Regions from separate parts of the Marinobacter fonticola genome, predicted to be linked through region 3. Evidence: riboswitches for the same ligand, from Rfam matches in the RefSeq annotation. Region 3 holds a riboswitch; each other region holds the start of a gene.
What was found. A riboswitch is a leader RNA that binds a small molecule or an ion and turns the genes downstream of it on or off. The one in region 3 is predicted to bind cobalamin.

Region 1 (5,429 bases), 2.2 Mb from region 3:
TGGGCGCTCGGGATCACCCGTGAGGAAAGAACGTGCGTAAGCTGTTCCGGTAGGTCGTGGTGAGCACCTCGTCCAGCGGCAATGCCTTGACGTCCGCCACCTTTTCCGCAACGAACGGAATATAGAACGGCGCGTTTTCGCGACCGCGGTAGGGCACCGGGGTGAGGAAAGGCGAATCGGTTTCCAGCAGTAGCTGGTCGATCGGCGTCATGCGAATGATGTCCCGTACGTTCTCTGCCTTGTTGAACGTCGATATACCGTTGAAACCCAGGCACCACCCTTGGTCCAGTGCATACCGCGCCAGTCCCGGGCCGGACGTGAAGCTGTGAATGACCCCCCGGCGCTTCAGGGTGCTTTCGAATTCTTTGAGAATGTCGATCGTATCCTCGTCGGCTTCGCGGCTGTGGATCACGACCGGCCGATCCGTATCGCAGGCGATCTGGAGCTGGCGGCGGAAAACGGCCCGTTGGACGTCGCGGTCGGCGTTGTCGTAGAAATAGTCCAGACCGATCTCGCCGACAGCGACCATTTTGTCACCGCCCACGTGAGCGCGGATCTCCGCTTCAGCGGCGTCGGTGTAGCTCTCCGCATCGTGAGGATGCACACCTTGAGTGCCGTAGACAAAATCGGCCTGGTTCGTGAGTTCGCGCACGGTTGCTAGGTTGTCCGGCGATACGGCAATCGTAACGATGCGCTCGATGTTAACGCGCTGGGCCTCGGCGAGCGTCTCTGCCAGCGGCCTGTCCTTGAGGTAGTCCAGGTGGCAGTGGGTCTCGATAATCGGCTGCTCGAAAACCGGAATTTCGCGTCGCTTCTTGCTCATGATTCGTAGGCTGTCTTGCGTCAAAAATGAGTTAATGGGCAGTCTAGCATTGCTGGGTGTCCTGACCCCAACCGTAAAGCACGGCTAGTGGGAGGGGCACGATCACCACTCCGTTCAACCAACACCGAATAGCGACTCCCATGGATAGCCCTATTCATGGGGACAAAGCGCATGACGAAAACGCATGATCCGGCTGCCGTCCACCGGATCGTTCAGGATATCCGCCGCGACGCCGAACGTATGCCGTAACCGTTCTGTCGTCAGTACCTCAGCCGGCGTACCCAGCGCCACCAGACGGCCCCTTTCCATTACGCCCAGCCGGTCGCAGTCCATGGCTTGATTGAGGTCGTGCAGGGCGATCACCACGGTCATGGGTAAACGCCTGACCAGCGTCAAGATAGAGAGTTGATGATGGATGTCGAGATGATTGGTGGGCTCGTCGAGTAGCAGGATCTTGGGCTGCTGAGCCAGCGCCCGGGCAATGTGGACCCGCTGGCGCTCCCCGCCGGACAGGGTGTGCCAGAGCCGGTCGGCGAAGTGAAGCATGTCCACATCGTCCAGAGCCCGGGAAACGATCGCCGTGTCCCGCTCGGACCAGGGTCTCATAGCCGAGAGGAACGGCGTACGCCCCAATTCCACGGCTTGACGCACGGTTAGACGGTCGGTGGTTTCCGCCTGCTGTTCGACGAGGGCAATGGACTGGGCGATTTCGCGCTGGCGCATGCCGGTGAGCGGCCGGCCGTTCAGGCATGCGCGGCCTTTTGCGGGTTTGCGTAGTCCGGCAAGCAGACGCAGCAGCGTACTTTTACCCGAACCGTTGGGTCCGATCAGGCCGAAGGTCTCGCCCGGCTCGATCTCGAGACTGACATTATCCAGCAGCCGTTGGCCCTGGACGGCCCAGTGCAGGCGTTCTCCGGTAAGCTTCATCGTGTCCCCGCGCCGCGGACCAGGATCATCGCGAAGGCCGGGGCGCCGATCAGCGACGTAATCACGCCGATGGGCAGCACCTGGCCCGGTACGAGGATGCGCGAAAGCACATCCGAGCCGATCAGGAACACGGCGCCCGCCAGCGCCGAGGTGGGCACCAGCCGGGCGTGGCGGCTGCCGACAATAAACCGCATGGCGTGGGGGATGACCAGTCCGACAAAGCCGATGGCGCCCACCATCGACACCATCACTGCGGTGACCAGGGCGGTGGTCGCGATCAGGATGCCCCGCACCGGACGCACGGCGATGCCCATGGATGCGGCGCTGTCTGCGCCAAAGGTGAACCCATCCAGGGCCCGCATGTGCCAGAGGCAGACCAGCAGGCCAGCCAGGGCGACGGGCACGGCAAGAAAAACATCGTCCCAGCGCACCCCCGAAAGATTGCCGAGCAGCCAGAACATGATTCCGCGCGCCTGTTCGGCATTGGCGGATTTGGCGATGATAAACGCGGTAAGGGCATTGAACAGCTGCGAGCCTGCGATACCGGCGAGGATAATCGCTCCGGCGGCCTGTAGGCCGCGGCCGCCGGCGCCGCCGGTCGCGGCGTGGGCCAGCAGGACAACCAGGCCGAAGGCCAGGACGGCGCCAGCGAAGGCGCCGGCAGAGAGCGTAAACGCCCCCGCGCCGATGCCCGCCACGGTCACCGCAACCGCGCCGGTGGACGCGCCAGCGGAAATACCCATCAGGAAGGGATCGGCCAGGGGGTTGCGCAGCAGTGCCTGAAGCACAACGCCGGCAAGCGCCAGCCCGGCACCGCAGGCCGCCGCCACGATGGCGCGGCTGAACCGGTAGCTCCAGACGATACCCTCGTCGATACGGTCCACGGCGTAGCCCGCATCCCAGAGCCGGTTGGCGAGCACTTTGAGTACGGTTTCGATGGGAATCCGCGTCTCGCCAATGGCGGTACCGGCGATCAGCGCGCTAACCAGCACCAACGGCGGCAACCAGACCCACCGCAGCCGGGAGCGCACCACCGTCTGTAGCGCCACGGTCGAATTCATCGGTCGAAGGACATGCTTGCCAGCGCCTCGGAGAGTGCCTCAAGGCCAAAGATCGTGCGTAAAGTGGCACTCATGGCATGGGCGTCCATTTGTACGATGCGTCCTTCGCGGACAGCCGTCATCTGGCGGGTCACCGGGTCGTCGCGCAGGAACGCCAGTTTCTTTTCCACATCGTCGGCCGGGAACCGGCGCCGGTCCATCCGGGCGATGACGATCACGTCCGGGTCGGCCTTGGCGATGGACTCCCAGCCCACCGTGGGCCATTCCTCGTCGGACTCGATCACGTTGCGGATGCCGAGCTTGTCCATCATATAGCCCGGCGCGCCCAGACGCCCGGCGACGTAGGGATCGATCTCCAGATCGGCGGAGGAGAACCAGAAGACCGCGGAAAGATCGCCTGGCAGCTCGAGGTTTTCGGCACGTTCGGCAGCGTCGGCTTCCCGCGTCTTGAGGTCGGCGACGAGTGCGGCGCCTGCGTCCTGCACATCGTAGATGGCCGCCAGCTCGTTGATGCCCTTGTAAATCGAATCCGGGGAGAAAGCTGCCACACGGGTCCCGTCGCCGCCGGTGGAGTTGTCCTTGGTATCGCAGTCCGCGGGCATGATGTAGGTCGAAATACCCAGTTCATGGAACTGCTCGCGGGTCGCGACGCTTCCAGTTGATCCGACGTGCCATTCGTACTGCACGGTCACCAGGTCCGGCTTCCGGTTTACCACGGATTCAAAACTGGGGTCGTTGTCGGCGATCCGGTCGATGCCCGCATTGAGTGCCTCGAATTCAGGGAGCACCGGATTGAACCAGACCGAGGTACCCGAAACGGTGTTGCCCACGCCCAGAGAGTAAAGGATCTCTGTGGCGGCCTGGCCGATGGTGACGGTGTTTTCGGGGGCGGCCTCGAAGCTGACAGCGGCGCCGCAGTTGGTCAGAGTAACGGGGTACTCGGTGGCATCGGCCAGGGTCTGGGGTCCTGGCAGCGCGCATAGCGCGAGCAGGGCGGGGCGAAGGAAGCGCATAGTGGAACTCCGGATCAATCAAGGTTGAACGGGGGTCCAATAGTCCGGAAGCGCTGGTCGGCAAAGCGGCGGTCCAGGGGGCGCGCCGAATGATGAAACGAGTCTCATCCTTCCTTCCCCCGGGACACCCCGCCCGGCGTTATGAAACGTCTTGTCGGCAGGTCTCCTGACTGACGGGTCGTTGCTCGCCCAGCCTTCCCGGGATGGTATCCCAGTGGCATGGAAGGACGTGGCTCACCGTCTACAGTTGCGGGGGCAGTTTCGGTTCGCAGCAGGGCTGCGGCGAATTCCCTGTTAGGGAGCCTCTGAATAACTCCTGGACCGCCTCTGCGTGCTCTGAAGGCTGTAGCTGCAAGGCGGGGCTCGCCGGTAATGGCCGTAGTCCTTGCCAAGAGCCGCAACGCGGCAGATGCAGTCTTCAGAGCGCGCCCTTCGGGGCTTTTAGAGCCATCCACACTCCGCGTTGCGACTTTTTGAAAGGCAACCAGCCTTCCTGCAAAGTCGCGCCTTGATTGTGGATGGCTCTAAAAGCCAGAGGCGATCCAGGAGTTATTCAGAGGCTCCTTAGTTCCCGAAGGAAACCGACGATGGGAGAATATACGCCTCGTCAGTGAGGGACAAGTATGGCCGGGGCCAGCACGCCCAATCCACCGCATCGATTGGCTAGGTAACCTTTGGTGGTATACCTATTCCCGTTAGATGTCCGAGTCTGCACAATGGCGTCCAAGATGGGCCAAGAGCCTGTCGAAGGCGACGGATTGCTTTGCCGACCATTCCGTATCCGGAGTATCCAGCTTTCATGATTGGTTTGATCCAGAAGGTCCTTGTAGACCTGATTCGCCGGCACGGTGGCGACGACGCAGTGCAAGCGATCTGTCGGCGGGCTGATGTCCCGCCGGAGCGTGCGTTCCGCATAGATACGGATTACGCCGACACCGAATGCCTGCGCCTGATTGAGGCGACCGGCGAGTATTTCGGGCTCGACGAAAAGGCGCTCTACCGGCTCTACGCCGACCAGTTCATCAAGGAAACCAAGGCTCTGTTCCCGATGTTCTATCAGATGTCCCCCTCGGCACGGGAATTCCTCAAGCGCCAGCCCCGGGTCCATGACACGCTGGCGTCCAGCCTACGTAGCGCCCCAGGCCGGGACCGGGTCAGGGACAAGTTCAACGTGGAAGAAGTCGGTGATACGCTGAGGGTGACCTACCGTTCGCCAAACCGGCTATGCGGCCTTTACGAGGCCCTGTTCGAGCGCCTGCTCGACGAGTACGGTGAAACCGGGAGCATCGAGGTGACGTCATGCCAGAAACGCGGCGACCCGCTTTGTACGTTCTGCCTGCGCGTGGAGTCGTCCGGTGAGTGAATCGGAAAAGCGCCTACGGCGCGACATCAACCGCATCGCCGACCAGCTCTGCCAGGCGATCGACGGTCGGTTCGACTTCCAGGTCAGCGCGGAAACCGAAGACATGGACGTGCAGAAGTTGTCCGTATTGGCCAATTTCGTCCTGGAGTCCGTGCGCCGTAATATCGACGAACTCGAGCAGATCAAGACCGAGCTCGAAGAGCGGGTGGCTGATCGCACGCGCCGGCTCGACCTGATCATCA
Region 2 (5,429 bases), 1.4 Mb from region 3:
GCAACTTCGCGATCAGCGCCCGGGGCATTGGCCGGTTCCGTGTCAGCGCCTTCTTCCAGCGCAACCTGTGCGGCATGGTGCTACGCCGTATCGAGGTGAAGATTCCGCAGCTCGACGATCTGGGACTGCCCGATATCATCAAGGATTTGGCCATGACCAAGCGTGGCCTGATTATTTTCGTCGGCGCCACCGGAACCGGTAAGTCCACGTCGCTGGCGGCCATGATCGGCCACCGCAATCGCAACAGCCGTGGGCACATCATCTCGATCGAGGACCCGATTGAATTCGTCCACCAGCATCAGGGATGTATCGTGACCCAGCGTGAAGTGGGCATCGATACAGAGAACTTCGAGGTGGCGCTGAAAAACACGTTACGCCAAGCGCCCGATGTGATCTTGATCGGCGAGGTGCGAACCAAGCAAACCATGGAGTATTCCGTCCAGTTCGCCGAGACCGGCCACCTGTGTCTGGCCACCCTGCACGCGAACAACGCCAACCAGGCGCTGGATCGGATTATCCAGTTCTTCAACCCGGACCAGCACAACCAGATCTGGATGGACCTTTCTCTCAATCTCAGGGCTGTCGTCGCCCAGCAGTTGGTACCGACGCCGGACGGCAAGGGCCGTCGCGCGGTTATCGAAGTGCTGATCAACACGCCGCTGGTCCAGGATCTGATTCGAAAGGGGGAAGTTCACAAGCTCAAAGAATTGATGGCCAAATCGACCGAGATGGGCATGCAGACCTTTGACCAGGCGCTCTACCGGCTCTACGCTGAAGGTGCGATCACCTACGAAGATGCGCTGGCCCATGCGGATTCGGCCAACGACCTGCGTCTGATGATCAAACTGGGTGCCGATGCGGCCGGTTCTGATAAGCTTTCATCCACGGTCGACAAACTGTCGATCCAGGACGATTAGGAACAGGGGTCCGGGCGTTTGCCGGACCCTATTATTCTCCCTCCTCGCAGTGCGTCCTAATGCCCGAAAGGGTGTATACGGTCCGGCGCCACGTTCAATCTCCAGTTAGTCGAACACAAGCGATTGTAATAACTAACAATATGCAATCCGAATGGGTTGCCTTGGCATTTGAGGCCAGCGCTTGCTCGTGCGTATACTCGCATCCCTACGACTTTAGGCGGAGATCCAATAAAATGAGAAACAACAACACGTTGTCGCGCGCAATCCTCGCTTCAGTACTGTGTAGTCCCGGTGCCGTCATGGCTGGCGGCTTTGCGTTGAACGAGCAGAGTGCAAGCGCCATGGGCACAGCGAATGCCGGTACCGCAGCCAACCCCGAGAACGCCACCACGGTTTATTTTAATCCGGCGGGCATGAGCCAGCTTTCGGGCACGAATATCTCTTTCGGCGCCGCTGTACTGGATATCGACGCCGAAGCAAAAGAAGGTACGGCTACAGCCCGCAACGCCATTAATCAGCCGGTATCAGGCTCGAACGGCGGTGATATTGCCGATCCGGCGGTGCTGCCGAACTTCTTTATGACGCACGAAATCAACGACACCGTTGACGTCGGCTTCGGCATCCATGCGCCATACGGGCTCTCAGCGGATTACGAAGATGATTTCGTGGGCCGTTTCTTTGCCGATAAGACGGAGTTGACCGCTATCGCTTTTAGCCCTTCCATTGCCCTGAACAACGGCGAGGGGTTCTCTTTGGGTTTCGGCGTGAACGTACTCTACGCGGAAGGCCGTTTGACCAAGTTCCAGGATTACAGTGGCAATGAGGCGCAGTTGCGCCAGCTGGGCTATGCCGGACCCGCCTTGGAGCAAGGCTATTTCGATACCGAAGGCGACGACGTCGGCGTCACCTTTAGCTTCGGGTTGCTTTATGAACTGTCTGATCGCACCCAGATTGGCCTGTCCGGCCAGACCGGTACCGAGCTTGAGCTGGAAGGCGATTCAACGCTGACCAACGTGCCAAGTCCGTCGATCGGACCCGGTGGCGTCAATGTCAATATCGTTAATTTGCAGGAAGATGCGGTGGTGCCACTGGAAATCCCCGAGAGCCTGACCTTCGGCGTTCGCCATCGGTTGACCGACAGCGTGACTCTGCTGGCTGGCGCGACCTGGGCCAAATGGAGCCGTTTCGAAGCACTTGATATAGAAAGCGACCAGGGCGGTGGGCCGATCTCCGATATCGCTGAAGACAAGTACGGGCAGGAAAACATTATCGGCCACGTCTCCGAGAACTGGAAGGACACCTGGCAGGTGAACGTTGGCGCTATCTGGCAAGCCACCCCGGAGTGGGCCTTCAAAGCGGGCTACGCTTACGATGAGTCGCCCGTAAACGAGAACTTCCGCACCGCGCGTATTCCATCCGATGACCGTCAGTGGCTAACGCTAGGCACCCAATACGCCCACGCGCCGTCCGGCTGGACGGTGGACGTTGCGGGCGGTGTGCTGCTGTTTGACGATGTAGATGTCAACGAGCGGGAATACACTGTCGATGACGAGCCTGCCGAAGGCGCAGCCAGCTACTCGGCCACGTACGAGCTGAGTGCGTGGGGCGCCGCCGTGCAGGTCAGCAAGGCATTCTAACGATCTAGCGTCGCTGAATTTCTACGACAGGCAGGCCTCCGGGCCTGCCTGTCGCGTTTAAGGCGCTTAAAAATCCCTATTGGACTTCATCGGGGTATCACTCAGTGAACCGGCAAGACCATTTTGCGCCCGCGATAAGTAATAACCCGAGTTTTACCGCCATGGGCGGAAGCGGGTGTTCTCGCTGGTTTTCCGGGGGGGTGTAGGCACCGTTTTGGCGCAGCGCCTCGAAGCTCTGCAGTGACGTGCCGGCCTGATTGCTGCATTTTGCATTGACCGTTCGATGGTCAGAACCTAAAGTGCGCTCGTATTAAGATGACAGTTTTGTCATCGGGGGCTAAAAGTCCCCGTATAACCTGCAAGCGGTGCTCGCCCAGGCGAGTGAAACGGGAAACTGGTGCAAACCCAGTGCTGCCCCCGCAACGGTAAACAATGAACGGCAGTCAGCTTTGGCCACTGGGTATTTGCCTGGGAAGGCGCTGACGCCGGCATCTCTCTCGACGATGCCATTGTGAGCCCGGAGACCGGCCGCTTGCGACGCGTTTCATGCCCCGAGTTTTGTGCACAGACCAAGTGTCGTGCACCGAGAGGTATAGAGGCGTTGAAACGACATGCGGTGTAGCGGAGGGCTTCACCGGTGGCTTTCCTGCCGTGACACGCATCAGCTGCCGCACGTTCCTCTTCTCGCCGGGTTATTCGACTTCCGTTAAAGGGCGTACCCGTGAGAGTTTCCTCCAAATTTGCCTTCAGCTTGTTGGCGAGCTCAGTCTGTGCAGGGTTGCATGCCGAAACCTTGAATCCGTTGGTTGTGACGGCGACTCGCACGGTGCAGACCGTGGACGAGGCAAACGCCTCGGTGACCGTCATCAGTCGGGAGGACATTGACCGAAGTTCCGCAACAACCATCGAACAGATCATTCGCACGGTGCCAGGTGTGTCGGTAACGAGTACGGGTGGGCCGGGTAAACAGTCCAGCGTATTCATTCGCGGCGCCAATTCCGATCACGTGCTGGTGCTGGTCGATGGCGTCAAGATCGGTGGGGCGACGGCCGGCACCGCTCAACTGGAAAATATCCCGTTGGCACTGGTGGACCATATCGAAGTCGTTAAGGGTCCGCGCTCGAGTCTATATGGCTCTGAGGCCATTGGCGGGGTTATCCAGATATTCACGCGCCGTGGCACGGTGGAACCCGAGGTCATTTCCGAGGTCAGCGCAGGGAATAACGGAACGTCACGGCTCACTCAACATTTTGCGGGGGGCTCCGGTGACACGCGTTATAGTCTGTCGGCTTCGTTGTACGATACCGAGGGTGTGGATGCTCAGCCGGACGGTGTGCAAAATGATGCCGATGGTTTTGAGAGCAAATCGGTCGCGACCAGCCTGGATCGGCATGTCACCGATAACCTATTGCTGGGCCTGAACTTCATGCATGCGCAGGGAGAGAACGACTACGATGGTTCGCCGTCTTTTGGAGACCGGTATTGGAACAGGTTCGTTCAGCAGTCCGGCCGCGTGTTCGCTGACTATGCCGCGTCAGATCGGGTGACAGTGCGGGCGCAGCTCGGATTCGGCCGCGAAACCAATGACAATTTCGTCGATACGGCCGATTTCTTCGACTATGAGACCCGTCGCCTCCAGTATCTACTGCAAAGCGATGTCAGTTTGACTGATCATCAGTTGCTCACTATCGGGCTGGAGCGTGTCGACGAGGAAGTCGACGCCTCGACCCAATACACGGAAGAGGAGCGCTACAACAACGCTGTGTTTGTGCAATGGCAGACCGTTGACCAGCCCTTGCATGTGACCGCATCCCTTCGGCAAGACGATAATGAAGCGTACGGCGAGGAAACGACTGGGATCATTTCGGCCGGCTATCATTTGGCTGACTTCTTCCGCCCCTATCTCAGCTACGGCACTGGATTTAAAGCACCGACATTCAACGATCTATATTCCCCATTTGGCGCCAATCCGGATCTCGAGGCCGAAACTTCGGATACTTTCGAGGTTGGGCTAAAAGGAAGCGTTGGACGCGTATCTTATGAATTGGCGGTCTACAAGACCAAGTTTGATGAGCTGGTCGTCCTTAGTCCGCCGCCACTTTTCATTCCGTACAACGTTGATCGCGCGACGGCCAAGGGTGCCGAGCTGAGCGCTGCTTATAAAGCTGATGGCTGGTCGCTTGAGGCTGGCGTAGGTTACACGCGTGCGACGAATGACGAGACTAACGCCCAGCTCGAACGACGCCCGAAGTGGGATGGCCGTTTGGCGGGAACAAAAGTGCTTGAGAAAGTGGAGTTGAACGTGGAGCTGCTCGGACGCACTGACGCTGTCGACACCGGCGATGCCCGCATACCCGGCTACGTTATTGCTAACGCCGGGGCCGCGTATAGGGCCACGGAATCGCTGAACGTGGCGCTGGAGGTGACCAACCTGTTCGATCAGACAGCCATTACCGCTACCGGATACGCCGGCCAGGTTCGCCAGGTTCTGGCTACACTGCGTTATACCTACTGATGTGCGGGAAGTCCGGTAGGTTGGGCTGGCAAGCCCAACAAGATTTGTCGGGTTTGTTGGGCTTTCCAGCCCAACCTACAGTCAAGTGAGTTGCGATAGTTAATCGCGAGCTGCTCAGTGAGCCTCGTCCCAGTTGTCCCCCACACCGGCCTCAACCAGCAGCGGCACGTCCAGCTCCGCAGCCCTGGACATACGCTCGGTCAGTCCCTTCATGACCTTGTCCAGCGCGGATTCCTTCACCTCCAGGATCAGTTCGTCGTGAACCTGCATCACCATGCGAGCCTCGTCTGCGTGGCTGTTCAGCAGCCAATCCTCTACCGTGACCATGGCGCGTTTGATGATGTCGGCAGCGGTCCCTTG
Region 3 (5,429 bases):
GCCATACAAACCTTGCCACGGTTGCGAAAGCCTTGCCGGGTTGGGGTACCGTATCCAGCTTACGAAGAACATGCGCGTTGCTGGTCGCAGGCCGGCCATACCGTAGTTTCCATTGACCCGTTAACGGCAAGCGAGGAAGAGGACTGGCTGGAAGGGTTGGATGTGTTGGTTTGGATCAACCCCAATAATCCCACCGGTCGCCAGTGGGCACGCTCGCAACTACTGGGCTGGCACGAGCGGCTGCAGGCCCGGGGAGGGTGGCTCGTGGTCGACGAGGCTTTTCTGTTGCCCGATGATCGCGATGATAGCTTGACGCCGGTAAGTGATCGTCCTGGCTTGCTGGTCCTCAAATCCCTGGGCAAATTCTTTGGACTCGCCGGTGTCCGCGCCGGAGCGGTGCTGGGCGATAGCACTGTTACGACACGGCTTGCGGTTGAGCTTGGCCCCTGGTCTATCAGCCATCCTGCACGGTTCCTGATGAAGCAGGCCCTGGCAGATACCGCTTGGCAGACGAAGACTTGCGCGCGACTCCGTCGCGATGCGGCACGCCTCGACGCGCTCCTCCAAGCATTCGGAACGTCCGTCTCAGGAACGGCCTTGTTCCGTTACGTGGCTTTCGACGGCGCACATGCGGTGGCCGACCATCTGGCGCAGCAGGGTATTCTGGTTCGTCGGTTTTCCAATCCCGCTGCGTTACGCTTTGGTCTACCCGGCGACGAACCACAATGGCTGCGGTTGGAAGCCGCTTTGGCCCATGTTCCATGCCCACAAACGTCCTCATCACGCTAAAGAAAGATACGCCACATGACCACATTGATGATCCAGGGCACTACGTCCGATGCCGGTAAAAGCACCGTGGTGGCGGCCTTATGCCGCTGGCTGGCGCGCCAGGGTGTCTCGGTGGCGCCGTTCAAACCGCAGAATATGGCCCTGAACAGCGCCGTTACCGTTGATGGCGGCGAGATAGGGCGGTCCACGGCTTTGCAGGCGCTGGCCTGTGGTCTGGAACCCCACAGCGATATGAATCCTGTCTTGCTCAAACCCCAGAGTGACCGAGGCGCGCAGGTGATTCTTTGTGGCCGCGTTCACGGCAATATGGATGCGCTGGATTACCACGCCTTCAAAGCCGAAGCATCGAAATCGGTGATGGCCGCGTGGCAGTCACTGAGCCAACGCTATGACGTGATCATCGCCGAAGGCGCCGGGAGCCCGGCGGAAATCAACCTTCGCGCCAATGACATCGCCAATATGGGCTTTGCCGAAGCAGCCGATTGCCCGGTGTTGCTGGTGGGCGATATTGATCGCGGCGGTGTCTTCGCTCAGTTGGTGGGCACGCTGGAGCTGGTGTCGCCCAGCGAGCGCGACCGCATTGCAGGGTTTGTGATCAACCGGTTTCGCGGAGATCCGGCGCTACTGGAATCCGGGCTGCGCTGGCTGGAAGATCGAACGCATAAGCCCGTCGTCGGCGTGATGTCCTACCTCCAGGGGCTCTTGCTTGATGCCGAGGACAGTGTGGGTTTGACCGGGGTCAATGGCAAAGGGGGTCTCCGGATCGTCGTGCCATGCCTGCCGCGCATCAGCAACCACAACGACTTTGATCCTTTGCGGCTGCATCCAAATGTGGAGCTTTTGTTCGTTGCCGTAGGGCGTGACATTCCACCTGCGGACGTGATTATCCTGCCGGGCAGCAAGAACACGCGGCACGACCTGGAATGGCTCAAAGCCCAAGGCTGGCCTGCCGCGATTCAGCGCCATCTTCGATACGGCGGTCATGTTTTCGGTATTTGCGGCGGTTTCCAGATGCTGGGGGATACGGTCGCGGACCCGGACGGCCTGGAAAGCGCCCCGGGGGCGACGAAAGGATTGGCGCTGCTGTCGATGACAACCCGGATGGTCGCGGGCAAGCAGCTACGGAATGTGCAAGGGATGCTTCATTTGGATAATCGTGGCGTTGAAATGACCGGTTACGAAATGCACAACGGCGTTACCACCGGTTCCGCACTCCAGCGGCCGCTGATCGACCTGAATGGACGGGCCGATGGCGCGATCAGCGAAGATGGGCAGGTGATGGGCACCTACGTCCATGGGATTTTCGACCGGCCCGACGCGTGCAGCGCGCTGTTGACCGCCTGGGGCTTGAAAAACGCCGAATCGGTTGCGGTCGATTACCCGCAACACCGGCAAACCCAGCTGGATCGACTGGCCGACCATATCGAGCAAACACTGGATACAGCTTGGCTCCGTCGCGTACTGGGTCTGGAGGATAGGGTGGGTAGGACGAACACATGAGCAACGACAATCGGAATGCGTTCACCGAGCAGGAGAAACAAGGCCTGTATCGAGCCATCCACGAGCGCCGGGACGTCCGCTCCCAGTTCCTGCCGGATCCGATTCCGGCGGAGGTTCTGGCCCGGCTTCTGGAGGCCGCTCACCACGCGCCATCGGTGGGTTTCATGCAGCCCTGGGACTTCCTGGTGATCGACAGCGTGGAGGTGCGGCGCAGGGTACTCGGGATCTTCGAGCGGGAAAACGAACGGGCAGCGCAGAACTACCCGGGAGAGCGCGGTGAAACCTACCGTAGCCTCAAGCTTCAGGGCATCGTTGAAAGCCCCATGAACCTCTGTATCACCTGCGACCGAAGCCGTGGCGGTCCGAATGTGCTTGGGCGCAACACCATCGTGGAAACGGACCTGTTCAGCACGTGCCTGGCGGTGCAGAACCTGTGGCTTGCGGCCCGGGCGGAGGGCATCGGTGTGGGCTGGGTGAGCATTCTCGATCAACACGAACTGGCGCAGGTTCTGGAGCTTCCGCAAGACGTGTACCCGTTAGCCTACCTGTGTATGGGATACGTCAGCGAGTTCCTCGCCCAGCCAGAACTGCAGGCCAAAGGCTGGCGGAGCCGGCTACCTTTGAGCGAGCTGGTTCATCGCAATGTCTGGGGCAAGGCCCTGGAGCCGGGCGACGGCTTGGCGCCCTTGATCAAATAACATCGACAGCGTTGCTACCCTTCAATCAATGGATTAGGATGGCTTCGTTACGGACAGGTGCCCCTGAAGTCCAGGGGATAATCGGGAAGTATGGTGTGGCCTTAAGGCCGATTCCATCGCTGCCCCCGCATCGGTAATAAAGGCGTAGTCTGCGGATACCACTGGCGCAAGCCGGGAAGGTGTAGACGATGATTCAGCCCAGCGCTGAATCCCCTTTGAGCCCGAAGACCGGCCTGTTATTTCGTTCAATCCGATAACGGTGCGGCGGGCACCGAGGAGCAAAACATGTCTGTCATCAGTTCTCCCTCAAGCGAGCGGGCTTCCGTCTCGTCCTCCAAAGTTTCTTCCCTGGCCCCGCACGGCGCAGTGCTGCTATTCGGCGTTGTGATCCTGTTTGCAGTGGGCTTTTTGCCGATGAACGTGGCCCACAATGCGGCTCACGATACCCGGCATGGCTTCGTGTTTCCCTGCCACTAAAGTATTGATCGACTGACCATCGGGCCATGGCGCGTGTTGAATGCGCAATGGCGGTTGTCGCGGTTCCAATACACCGTATTCGGAGGGAAACCAATGTTCCGTTCCTTGATTCTCAGTGCCTGTTTAATTGGCGTTGCCCTGGGTCTGATCGTCACCGCCGTTCAGGCAGTCGGCGTTACCCCCATCCTGCTCGATGCAGAACAGTATGAGGTCGTCGAAGCATCTGCGCCCGACGCCGGCACTCATGGCGAGCAACCTGATCATCACCAGGCTGACTACCAGCATCACAGCCACCAGCATGACGACCATCAGCGCCACGAGAGCGCCACCGGTCACCACCATGGTGGCGACGATTGGGCACCCGCCGACGGCGCCGAACGCACCTTCTACACGGCGCTATCCAATATATTCGCCGGCATAGGCTTTGCGGCCGTAATGCTGGTGGTTATGGCGCAATTGCGCGAGCGGGGCAAGCTGGCCCTGACGCCCACGCGCGGTCTTTTGCTTGGGGGCCTTGGCTACCTGGCCGTCTTCGTGGCGCCATCGATCGGCCTGCCGCCGGAAATACCGGGAACCGCCGCCGCGCCGCTCGAAGCGCGTCAGCTTTGGTGGGCGTTTACGGTATCAATGGTGTTGGCCGGGTTTGCCCTGCTGTTCCTGGCGCGGGGTTGGATAAAGCTGGTAGGCGTGCCATGCCTCGTACTGCCTTATCTGGTGGTGCCCGCACACCCGGACGGTCCATTGTTCTCTCATCCGGACCCGGAAGCCGTTGCCGCGTTAAACGAGCTGCACCATGAATTCATCTGGGCATCCGGCATGACCAATTTGGTGTTCTGGCTAATGGCGGGTCTATTCTGCGTGCTGGCGTTGAAGCGCCTCTACGATGCATCTCCGGAGCAACGTGATGAAGTTGCAGCCTGAGTTTCCGTTTGCAGCCATTGTCGGGCTCGAATCGCTCAAGACAGCGCTGGTGCTGAACGCCATCAATCCGCGTATCGGCGGCGTCCTGATTTCCGGCCCGCGCGGCAGCGCCAAATCAACGCTGGCGCGGGGACTGGCCGACGTCCTCCCGGCTAGCAGTCAGGGTCAACGTCCACCCTTCGTCAATATGCCTCTGGGAACGAGTGAAGACAGGCTCGTGGGGAGCCTGAACCTGCAGCAGGTGCTGTCTGAACAGGAAGCCGTTTTCCAACCGGGATTGCTGGCCAACGCCGATGGTGGCGTGCTCTATGTCGACGAAGTCAACCTGTTGCCGGACAGCCTGGTGGACTTGCTGCTCGATGCCGCCGCCCGCGGGGTCAACGTGGTGGAGCGGGACGGGCTGAGCCATACCCACCCAGCCCGTTTCAGCTTGATTGGCACCATGAACCCGGACGAAGGCGAATTGCGCCCCCAGTTATTGGACCGTTTCGGCCTTTGTGTCGAGTTGGGTAAAACCATGCCGGCGTCCGAGCGCATCGCAGTGGTTCAGCAACGTGAGGCGTTTGAGCGGGATCCTCAGGGCTTCTGCGCCGACTACGACGAACGGCAGCGGGCGCTGACCGACCAAATCAGCGTCGCCGAAGCAGCGCTTTCGACGATATCGACCGCCCCATGGGTCTACGAGCATATTGCAACCGGGTGTGCGGCAGCCCAGGTTGAAGGCCTGCGGGCAGACGTGACCTGGCACCGTGCCGCTCAAGCCCATGCTGCCTGGCGGCAAGCGACAACCGTTGAGTTGGAAGACCTGGATGCCGTCGGGGAATGGGTGCTCGCTCATCGCCGGATGACACCTCCAGAACCACCGCAGAATTCGTCTCCGCCTGGAACTACGCCGCCGTCGGGAAACAGGAACCCGTCGGCCGAGGCCGGTGGCACGGGCTCAAGCGAATCCGCTCAAGGGCAGTGGGGTGCCATGCCACCGGCCAGCGAACGCAGCCAGCCGGTTGTGATGCCGTCAACGCCCGCTTTACAGCGTAATCCGGG

Region 1: it holds a riboswitch for cobalamin, as region 3 does, so the genes downstream of both, FXO11_RS19185 (ABC transporter substrate-binding protein) here and FXO11_RS09180 (CbtB domain-containing protein) in region 3, are expected to answer to the same signal.
Region 2: it holds a riboswitch for cobalamin, as region 3 does, so the genes downstream of both, FXO11_RS03050 (TonB-dependent receptor domain-containing protein) here and FXO11_RS09180 (CbtB domain-containing protein) in region 3, are expected to answer to the same signal.

What each region holds. Positions count from the first base shown of each region.
Region 1 covers NZ_CP043042.1:4,308,654-4,314,082, reverse strand. Annotated here, with positions in the region: gene FXO11_RS19200 (TatD family hydrolase) at 14-823, opposite strand; gene FXO11_RS19195 (ABC transporter ATP-binding protein) at 974-1,750, opposite strand; gene FXO11_RS19190 (FecCD family ABC transporter permease) at 1,747-2,811, opposite strand; gene FXO11_RS19185 (ABC transporter substrate-binding protein) at 2,808-3,824, opposite strand; cobalamin riboswitch at 3,964-4,165, opposite strand; gene FXO11_RS19180 (heme NO-binding domain-containing protein) at 4,624-5,187, shown strand; gene FXO11_RS19175 (putative bifunctional diguanylate cyclase/phosphodiesterase) at 5,180-5,429, shown strand, end outside.
Region 2 covers NZ_CP043042.1:699,277-704,705, forward strand. Annotated here, with positions in the region: gene FXO11_RS03040 (PilT/PilU family type 4a pilus ATPase) at 1-917, shown strand, start outside; gene FXO11_RS03045 (OmpP1/FadL family transporter) at 1,151-2,554, shown strand; cobalamin riboswitch at 2,901-3,101, shown strand; gene FXO11_RS03050 (TonB-dependent receptor domain-containing protein) at 3,276-5,069, shown strand; gene polA (DNA polymerase I) at 5,184-5,429, opposite strand, start outside.
Region 3 covers NZ_CP043042.1:2,065,847-2,071,275, forward strand. Annotated here, with positions in the region: gene cobD (threonine-phosphate decarboxylase CobD) at 1-789, shown strand, start outside; gene FXO11_RS09170 (cobyric acid synthase) at 805-2,289, shown strand; gene bluB (5,6-dimethylbenzimidazole synthase) at 2,286-2,987, shown strand; cobalamin riboswitch at 3,026-3,238, shown strand; gene FXO11_RS09180 (CbtB domain-containing protein) at 3,273-3,464, shown strand; gene FXO11_RS09185 (CbtA family protein) at 3,558-4,385, shown strand; partial or broken gene FXO11_RS20425 (ATP-binding protein) at 4,369-5,409, shown strand.